Linked DNA regions of Hahella chejuensis KCTC 2396. The protein of the gene in region 2 interacts with the protein of the main gene of each other region in a pairwise test. Links are inferred from orthologs where the notes say so. Each region holds a gene or a part of one and is shown on either strand. Other genes may lie near its edges.

The links. Proteins that work in one complex are often made in the same cells at the same time.
Region 1: the proteins of HCH_RS08170 (region 2) and clpA interact in binary tests that used the Escherichia coli proteins (3 or more experiments, as listed by UniProt). The link is inferred for Hahella chejuensis KCTC 2396 from one-to-one orthologs.

The regions. Positions count from the first base shown.
Region 1 is NC_007645.1:2,399,347-2,404,206, reverse strand. The notes cover bases 1-2,966. They hold clpA (ATP-dependent Clp protease ATP-binding subunit ClpA), read right to left. Parts: upstream 2,641-2,966; coding sequence 361-2,640; downstream 1-360. Other genes in these bases: clpS (ATP-dependent Clp protease adapter ClpS), read right to left, coding at 2,659-2,966; infA (translation initiation factor IF-1), read left to right, coding at 1-202. Also shown: more of clpS, read right to left, coding at 2,967-3,039; HCH_RS34995 (cold-shock protein), read left to right, coding at 3,401-3,751; icd (NADP-dependent isocitrate dehydrogenase), read right to left, coding at 3,960-4,860. UniProt on the Escherichia coli protein: ATP-dependent specificity component of the ClpAP protease. It directs the protease to specific substrates. It has unfoldase activity. The primary function of the ClpA-ClpP complex appears to be the degradation of unfolded or abnormal proteins.
Region 2 is NC_007645.1:1,825,441-1,830,699, forward strand. Bases 1-3,439 are described here. They hold HCH_RS08170 (response regulator), read right to left. Parts: upstream 3,075-3,439; coding sequence 201-3,074; downstream 1-200. Other genes in these bases: recO (DNA repair protein RecO), read left to right, coding at 1-161; cysM (cysteine synthase CysM), read left to right, coding at 3,383-3,439. In the rest of the region: more of cysM, read left to right, coding at 3,440-4,273; 23S rRNA (uracil(1939)-C(5))-methyltransferase RlmD, read left to right, coding at 4,381-5,259. UniProt on the Escherichia coli protein: Member of the two-component regulatory system UvrY/BarA involved in the regulation of carbon metabolism via the CsrA/CsrB regulatory system. Phosphorylates UvrY, probably via a four-step phosphorelay.

The sequences.
Region 1 (4,860 bases), 580 kb from region 2 along the record:
TATTGAAATGGAAGGGACCATCATTGACACCCTTCCCAATACAATGTTTAGGGTTCAACTCGAAAATGGTCATGTTGTGACTGCCCACATTTCTGGGAAGATGCGCAAAAACTACATCCGCATTCTGACTGGAGACAAAGTCAAAGTAGAAATGACCCCCTACGACCTGAGCAAAGGTCGCATCGTATACCGCGCCCGCTAATACCTCACATTAATTTTCCCATATCGCCGCCAGAACATTCTAAGCAAGTTCTATAGCTGGGAAGATTCATAAATCACCGGCAACTATGCGGTCATTTAATCAGGCGAAATAAAAAAGGGGCTTATCGCCCCTTTTTTAGTTTCCAACACCCTTTCCAATTAATGCGTGGACTCATCCAGCAGCTCACGCTCCGGCACATACTTAAAGTCCAGCTTGTCGTCTTTCACGCTGACAAACACCGTGCCGCCGCACTCCGCCAAATCTCCGAACAGGATCTGTTCGGCAAGAGGCTTCTTGATATTCTCCTGAATAAGCCGAGCCATGGGTCTCGCCCCCATCTTCTCGTCATATCCATGCACCGCCAGCCATGCTTTGGCTTCAGTATCGAACTCCAGAAGAATACGCTTATCGTCCAGCTGCGCCTGCATTTCGGTCAGGAACTTGTCCACCACATGAGTAATCGTTGTAGTGTCCAATGGACCAAACTGAATGATCCCATCAAGACGGTTTCTAAACTCTGGCGTAAAGGTCTTGGTAATAATTTCCATACCATCAGTGGTGTGATCCTGAGTCCGGAAACCGATTGAGCGACGACTCATCTCTTCAGCGCCGGCGTTGGTGGTCATTACCAATATGACGTGGCGGAAATCCGCCTTACGGCCATTGTTGTCAGTCAAAGTGCCATGGTCCATCACCTGTAGAAGCAAGTTAAAGACTTCCGGGTGCGCCTTCTCAATCTCATCCAGCAGTAACACGCAGTGAGGATTCTTATTCACCGCTTCTGTCAGCAAGCCGCCCTGATCAAATCCGACATAGCCGGGAGGCGCGCCAATCAAGCGGGAAACAGTGTGCCTTTCCATGTATTCGGACATATCAAAACGCACCAGCTCCACACCGAGAATTTTGGCCAACTGACGAGTCACCTCCGTCTTACCAACCCCAGTAGGACCGGCAAACAGGAATGAACCTTCAGGTTTGCCTTCTGACTTCAGGCCCGCTCTGGAGAGTTTGATAGCAGTCACCAACGCCTCAATGGCAGGATCTTGACCAAACACCACCATCTTGAGGTTGCGCTGCAGGTTACGCAGCTTGTCTTTGTCTGAAGAGGAAACTGTTTTCGGCGGAATCCTGGCGATCGACGCCACAACGCTTTCGACAATATGAATATCAATGATCTTGGCGCGCTCAGCCTCTGGCTTCAGCCTCTGGCTGGCCCCCGCCTCATCAATCACGTCAATCGCCTTATCCGGCATGTGGCGATCATTGATATAGCGATCCGCCAAATCCGCAGCGGAACGCAGCGCAGCATCGGTATACTCGACTTCATGATGCTTCTCAAACTGCCGCTTGAGACCTTTCAGAATCAGATAGGTATCGTTAACGGAAGGCTCGACTACGTCAATCTTCTGGAAACGACGCGCCAAGGCGCTGTCTTTCTCAAATATGCCGCGGAATTCAGTGAAGGTGGTTGAGCCGATACAGCGAATTTCACCGGAACTCAACAACGGTTTCAATAGATTTGAAGCATCCATCACGCCGCCGGAAGCGGAACCTGCGCCAATAATCGTATGAATCTCGTCAATAAACAGAATGGACTTGGTTTGGCGCTTCAATTCTTTCAGTAACGCTTTAAAACGTTTTTCAAAGTCGCCACGATATTTAGTTCCTGCGAGCAGCGCGCCAAGGTCCAGAGAATAGACCACAGCGTCTTTGATGATATCTGGCACGTTGCCTTCAACAATCTGCTTCGCCAGACCTTCAGCGATAGCGGTTTTACCAACACCGGCCTCACCCACCAGTAGCGGGTTGTTTTTACGCCGGCGCGAAAGAATCTGCATGACTCTTTCCAGCTCTTTGTCACGACCGATTAAAGGATCAATCCGCCCCAGTCTGGCCTGCTCATTCAGATTGGTTGCGTACGATTCCAAAGGTTTTGAACCGCCGCCCTCTTCCAAGCCTTCCTCCTGGTGTTCGTGTTCCTCGTCCTGTTCACGGTCGCCGGAAACTTTGGAAATGCCATGACTGATATAATTAACCACGTCAATACGAGCGACATTCTGTTTCTTCAGGACGTACACCGCCTGACTTTCCTGTTCGCTAAAAATAGCGACCAGTACATTAGCGCCAGTCACTTCTTTTTTGCCTGAAGACTGGACATGAAATACGGCTCTTTGAAGCACCCGTTGAAACCCAAGAGTCGGCTGAGTTTCCCGCTCCGGATCATTGTTCGGAATCAACGGCGTAGTCGAATCAACAAACTCCGAAAGCTCGTTACGCAGCTGACCCAGATCCGCACCGCATGCTGTTAACACTTTCAGCGCTGAATCATTGTCGAGCAGGGCAAGCAAAAGGTGCTCGACTGTCATGAATTCATGACGTTTCTCGCGCGCGCTTTTGAAAGCTGCATTAAGAGTTAATTCGAGGTCTTTACTTAGCATTTGGCACCTCAGGAATGACTAATCCGCTCTTTCTATCTCACATAGCAGTGGGTGTTCACACTCGGACGAGTATTGGTTTACCTGAGCCGCCTTCGACTCAGCGATATCCCTGGTGAACACTCCACATACTGCACGCCCTTGGGTATGCACCGCCAGCATAACTTGCGTAGCCTTAGGTTCCGACATGTTGAAAAACCTTATCAACACCTCAACAACGAAGTCCATCGGTGTATAGTCGTCATTCAACATAACAACCTGATACATCGAAGGCCGCTTCAGCGCCGGTTTCTCAGGCGCTAGCGCTAGACTCCCGGGGTGGTCCCCATCTTGGTTCCCTTCATCCTCCAGGCCATCGTTGTCCTGATTTAATATTAGTAGACTATTTTCAACTTTACCCATAGCCGGATTGAATAATTTAGTTAAATTTTTACAGTAGTTCGTAACTTTCCGGCAACCAGCTCTGAGCTCTTTTTTGCAACACAATAACTGCCCGCCAACTACACTATACGCCAATTATAAAAGTGGAGTCGCCCCATCCAAACTTCAATGGGCCCAGCCTTTTGGCCGGTTACTTTCAATATGCGCTGCTTTATAATACTATCTGCATTGGTAGCAAACTAGGCCGAGATACTCGAATTGTTGTACTGCTGCTACCGGTGCTTCAGTAGTAAAGCGAAAGTAGTAAAATTAGAGTGGACTGGCCAATAGACAAAAATAACTAGGGTAAAAGCCCATCTCTATGGAGACAAGGGAGTCGATCATGCCTCAAGGTAAAGTAAAATGGTTCAATAATGCCAAGGGCTACGGCTTTATCATCGCTGATGAAGGAAACGGCGATCTCTGCAAAGAAGATCTGTTCGTCCACTTCTCGTCAATCCAAATGGAAGGATATAAGACGCTGAAAGCGGGACAAGCTGTTAATTTTGACGCACAGCCCAGCGGCAAAGGATTCCACGCGGTCAATATTGTTCCGTTAGAATCCGAACCAGAAAAATCCTCGAAAAATCCTGAAACGGAAACTGCGGAAGGCCCTGAAAGCGCCGCCAAAACCGAATCAGTCGAGAATAAATCAAAAGAGAATTCAAGGACGCCAATGGCCGCAAGCGCCTAGCTTAGCAACCATCCGGATACTTGTAATTCCAAACATGCTCCGGCTTGTACGGGGCGTGTTTTGCCCTGCTTGCGACATCAATCGGCCAAATCACCGCCTTTGCGCCATCATCTTTATGTACGCCAGACCATGGCGATAAACACAAACGAGATGGCGAAAAAAGCCCCGCAGAGTGCGGGGCTTTTTAGTTTCCGACGGATGTAAAATCCTACTTCATATGCCTGATGACCGCGTCACCAAACTCAGAGGTTTTCAGTAAAGTCGCGTCCGGCATTAAGCGCTCAAAGTCGTAGGTCACTGTTTTGGCTTCTATGGCGCCCGCCATGCCGTTCAAGATCAGATCCGCCGCCTCTTCCCATCCCATATGACGCAGCATCATCTCTGCCGAAAGGATCAACGACCCGGGATTCACCTTGTCCTGACCCGCATACTTCGGCGCCGTGCCGTGCGTCGCTTCAAACAAGGCCACGCTGCCGCCGATGTTGGCGCCCGGCGCAATGCCGATTCCCCCGACTTCCGCCGCCAAAGCGTCGGAAATATAGTCGCCGTTCAGGTTCAGTGTCGCAATGACGCTGTAATCTTCCGGGCGCATCAGAATTTGCTGCAGGAACGCATCGGCAATAACGTCTTTAATGACAATTTGGCGCCCTGTTTTCGGGTTTTTGAATGCGCGCCATGGTCCGCCATCCAAAGGCTCCGCCCCGAAACGCTCCACCGCCAGTTCATAGCCCCAGTCCTTAAATGCGCCCTCAGTGTACTTCATAATGTTGCCTTTATGGACCAAGGTCACCGACGGCTTGTCATTATCAATCGCATATTGAATCGCTTTTCTCACCAGACGCTTAGTGCCTTCTTCCGACACAGGCTTGACGCCGATGCCGCAATTATCAGGAAAACGAATCTTTGTGACGCCCATTTCTTCGCGTAGAAAACGGATGATTTTTTGCGCTTCCGGGCTGTTCGCTTTCCATTCGATCCCTGCGTAGATGTCCTCAGAGTTCTCTCGGAAAATCACCATATCGGTTTTCTGCGGCGCCACCACCGGGCTGGGCACGCCCTTAAACCAGCGCACCGGACGCATACAGACATAGAGATCAAGCTCCTGCCGC
Region 2 (5,259 bases):
GTCATCATCTAATAGCGATAGCTGGTCGCGACTGGTCTGTTCCAGGTAGTCTTTCAGCAGCCAAGAGGTTGACACGCCGGTGCCTTGATGAACTATTAGGCGGTCGTCCTCTGCACTCCCGAGAGCTGATGCGCAGTTACCTCAAGCTCACCAAGGGCTAATCACCGTCAAAGGTAGATGTCGCGAAAACCCAAATCTAACTAGGACTGCGGGGCTGACTGAGTCTGATATTCTCTGAACTCTGTCTGCCAGTCATTTCTGTCAGACCAGTAAAGCACTCGTTCTATTTCTTCAAATAGAACGGACACGGCAGTCTCCAGCGGCTCTACTTCACGCTTGATTTGTCCTTCCAGTTCCGCTGCGGCGTTGCGCAGCAAGGGGACTCCACAGTAGCGCGTCGCGCCATGAAGACGATGAACGCGTTCCAATAATTCAGATCGGTCTTGCTGCTCCCAGGCGCTCTCTATGGACTTGCGCTCTTCCGGCAGATTTTCAAGCAGCATGGAGAATAATTCTTCCGCTAATCCTTTTTTGCCTCCGGCAAGAGTGACGCAACTGCGAATGTCCACGCACGGCTCGGTGGCGGCTTTCACTGATGGCTTTATCTTTCCTGGCTCCCGGACAGGTTGTTGGGTTAGCGAGGGCTGCGGCGACAGCTGGAAGCCGGTTCTGCGCTCTATAATGCGCTGTAGCTCATCTTCATTGGTGGGTTTGGTGAGGTAATCGTCAAAGCCGCTTTGCAGTAGTTGCTTACGCTCTTCCGACATTGCGTGTGCGGTGAGGGCGATGATCGGGGTGCGTCGTTTACCAGCTTCAAACTCACGAATCTTGATCGTGGTTTCAACCCCATCCATCCCGGGCATCTGTACATCCATAAAGATTACGTCGAAGCGCTTCTGCTTGGCCTTGGTGAGGGCTTCGTAGCCGCTCATGGCTGTTTCCACCACGGCTCCCAGGTCTAAGAGAAAGGCTTCCACCAGTTTGAGGTTGGCGAGGTTGTCATCCACAGCCAGCACCAGCGGCTTGCGACCACTGGTGGCGTTCAACTGTTTGATAGATACCGCCGACGGCGCTTCCTCTTCGTCAGAGCGTCCTTCGATCAGCCAGCTTAGCGCATTCGCCAGCCGACGCTGTGAAGCCGGCTTAATCAGGAAAGTCGAGGCGTCAGTCAGTATTGGCGGCTCCTCGTTACCGGTGTCGATGGTCGGCGTCAGTATCAACGTGCGGCAATCGAGTTTGTACTCCAGCTTGCGTACGGTCTGCAGGTAAGAGTTCGAGCGCAGGTGGTGGCGGGTCAGACCAATAATGGCGACAGCGAAGCCTTCGCCTTTGCGTTGCGCTTCCTCCACTTTGTCCGCCAGGTCTTTGATATTGTCTACCTGAGTGACGTTGGAGCCCCATTTGTTGAGCGTATGCTCCACCGCCAGTCCAGTTTTCTTCTGGTGCTCAAGATAGATGACCCGTTCGCCTTCAAACAAACGGTGGTTGAGCTCGTTGTCTGGCTGGTTGGGAGCAATTTCGACGGGGAGCTCGATCCAGAACGTGGACCCTTTGCCAAGTTCGCTTTCAACCCCGATCTGTCCACCCATTTGTTCGGTCAGGCGTCTGGAGATAACCAGGCCCAGGCCGGTGCCGCCGAAGCGCCTTGCTGTTGATGCGTCCGCTTGGCTGAAGGCGCTGAACAGCGTTTGTTGTTGGACGCGGGAAAGTCCTACGCCACTGTCGGTGACAGTGATTTTGATGAGCGAACTCTCATCGGATTCGTCTTCCAGCATCACGCGCACCACCACTTCACCGCTCTGAGTGAATTTAATGCCGTTATTGACCAAATTGGTGACGATCTGTTTGATGCGCAGCGGATCGCCCATGATATGGCTTGGCACGTCGGAGTAGACAAGACCCGCCAGATCCAGATTTTTCTCGTGGGCGCCGGGAGCAAGCATGGTGAGAACGTCTTCCACGATTTCCTGTAGGTTGACGGTGGTATTATCCAGAACCAGCTTGCCGGCCTCGATTTTGGAGAAATCCAGGATATCGTTGATGATCGTTAGCAGGATTTCGGACGACTTCAGGATTGTGTTGAGCTGGTCTCGCTGCTGAGGCCCCAGGTTGGATTTCAGCAGGAGATGCGTGAACCCAATTATCCCGTTGAGCGGAGTGCGGATTTCATGAGACATATTGGCTAGAAATTCCGACTTTACCCGGCTGGCTTCGATAGCTTCCTTCCGGGCCATATCCAGCTCTATGTTCTGGATCTCTATGGTTTCCAGCGTCTCCCTGAGGTCTTCCGTGGCCTGATCTATATTTTGCTGCATCTCACTGCGGGCCTTGGCGAGAGCTTCCGCCATGGAATTGATGCCGTCCTGGAGCAGCGCCAGTTCAGGACTGGCTTCTATATAGACGCGGGTATCCAGCTTGCCTTCTTTTATACGGGTAAGCGCTTGCGCCACCTGAGATAGCGGCGAAGTAAGGTCGCGGCTCAGACGCAGCGCAAGAAATGTGCACACAATTATGGCGGTGAACACGGCGCTGACGGCGAAGAGAATCGTTCGATACTTGGCGACCTGAGTTGGCGCGCGGGACACCTCGATGACCGCCCACCCCAGGATATTATCCTGTAGCCCATTGGAGGCTTCGGATTCCTGCAAATTAGCGTCCTCGCTCAGACTAAGGTCTTGCAGGGTGACCGGGGCGGTGAAGCGCAGCACATCCTCACTGGAATAAATCGTAAGCTGTGTGGATAAGCTGGCGGGGATCGTGTGCTCTTCCTGAATACGTGGGCCGGCATGGGCCAAAATCTGGCGTTGACGCCCGTAAATAGAGACCGAACGAATATCTTTCTCTTCCAGTACGGCGTTGGTCAGTCCAATCAATTGGCGGCGGTTTCCGGTGAAAACGCCATACTCCGCAGCGTTGGCGAGGTGACGGGCGGAGTCGGAGCCGCGCTCCAGGAGCACGTCGCTGAGATCGTCCAGGCGAGTAAATACAAAGGCTGCGGACAACGTGAACGCAATAGTGAGTGACGGCGCCAAGGTCAATAGAATGACCTTTACTTTTATACCCCAGCGTTTCATGCAGGGGCCCTTCGGCGACTTGTAGAGGAGGCGCGGGTAAACGGCATATTATGGTATTTATGATATAAAGTGATTTTTATATTAAAAAAGAATATATCGCCACTCTCAGATTATTGCTTATCATGGCCGATGTTCGGCCAATATCAAGTCCGGACACAGCTATCGAAGGAAATGGTTCGATGGCGTAACAGGGACCGGATTTTTGCTCAGGCGACGTTGAGTCATTGTCACAGCGGCGCCGCAGCGGACAAGGACATTTCCGATTCTACAGCTAATTGATTGAATTTAAAAAGAAGCGAACGTTAAAGATGTCATACCCCACGATTGAATCCTACGTTGGAAACACGCCGCTTGTTCGACTACAAAGACTACCCGGCGACACCAGTAATGTCATTCTGGCGAAGCTTGAGGGAAATAATCCGGCGGGATCAGTCAAGGACCGTCCCGCCATGAGTATGATCCAAGAAGCGGAGAATCGGGGCGACATCCGACCTGGCGACACATTAATTGAGGCTACCAGCGGAAATACCGGGATCGCCCTGGCTATGGCGGCAGCGATCAAAGGCTACCGTATGGTCCTGATCATGCCGGCGCATATGAGTGAAGAACGTCGCGCGGCGATGACCGCCTATGGTGCGGAAATCATCTCTGTATCCAAAGAAGAGGGGATGGAAGGGGCGCGTGATCTCGCCAAGCAAATGGAGTCCGAAGGCAAAGGCAAGGTGCTGGATCAGTTCGCCAACCCGGATAATCCTCTGGCGCACTACAAGACGACGGGCCCGGAAATCTGGCGCCAAACCGATGGTGCGATTACTCACTTCGTCAGCTCCATGGGGACCACCGGCACTATTATGGGAACCTCTCGCTATCTCAAAGAGCGCAATCCGGAGATTCAGATTGTCGGCCTGCAGCCTGCCGATGGCGCGTCCATACCTGGCATTCGTCGTTGGCCGGAAGCGTATTTGCCAAAAATATATCAGCCCGAGTCAGTGGACCTGGTTTTGGATATCGCCCAGCAGGAAGCCGAAGAGACTATGCGCGCACTGGCTCGGGAAGAGGGTATTTTCTGTGGCGTATCTTCCGGCGGCGCCATCGCTGGAGCGTTGCGTATTTCCCGTGAGGTTGAAAATGCGGTGATCGTCGCCATTATCTGTGATCGGGGCGACCGCTACCTGTCTACCGGCGTATTCCGCAGCTAAAGCTGTTGCGCCGGAGCGCGACGCCAAAGCCCTTATATCTGTTGCGGGAGGCCGCTATAATGGCCGGCTTTTTATCCAGATCGGCCCCATAGCCCAGGTTTATAAGCATGTCTCGTCGTAGAAAGAAGTTACCCCAAGAGTCCATTACCTGCGAAATCGAATCTCTCAGTCACGAAGGGCGTGGCGTCTCTCATAAAGATGGCAAAACCCTGTTTGTCGAAGGCGCATTGCCTGGCGAAACTGTGACTGCGCGATATGTAAACAGTCGTCGCAGCTATGATGAGCTTGCTGTAGAAGAGGTGCTGACGCAGCATCCGCAACGCATTGAGCCTGACTGTCAATTCTCCAAACTGTGCGGTGGCTGCAGCATGCAGCATGTTGATCTGGGCTTTCAGATCAACCACAAAGAGTCTGTGTTACTGGACCACCTACGCCATTTTGGCGACTTAAAGCCGGAACAGGTTGTTCCGCCTCTGGTGGGCGCGGGGCGCGGTTATCGCACAAAAGCGAGACTGGGCGTGCGTTATGTCGCCAAGCGTGATGAAGTTCTTGTCGGCTTCCGCGAGCGCTACAGTAACTTCCTGACCGCCATTGATGAATGCCCGATATTGATCGAGTCTGTCGGGGGCCGTATTCCTGAACTGAAAGCGCTGGTTCGAAGCCTCTCCGGCTATCAACGTATTCCTCAGATCGAAGTGGCGGCGGGCGACGATATGTGCGCTTTGGTGATCCGTCATATGGACCCGCTCACTGAAGAAGATTTGCAAAAACTGATCGCTTTCTCCGAACAAACTGGATTGGCAATCTATTTGCAGCCAAAAGGTCCCGATACCGTCGCCAAATTGTGGCCGAAAGATGGCCAGGAACTGCTCAGCTACCAATTGCGCGACTATGGTTTGACGATGCAGTTCCATCCGATGGACTTTACCCAGGTCAATCGCGATATCAACCGTCGTATGTTGGCGCAGGCGCTGGAATGGTTGCAG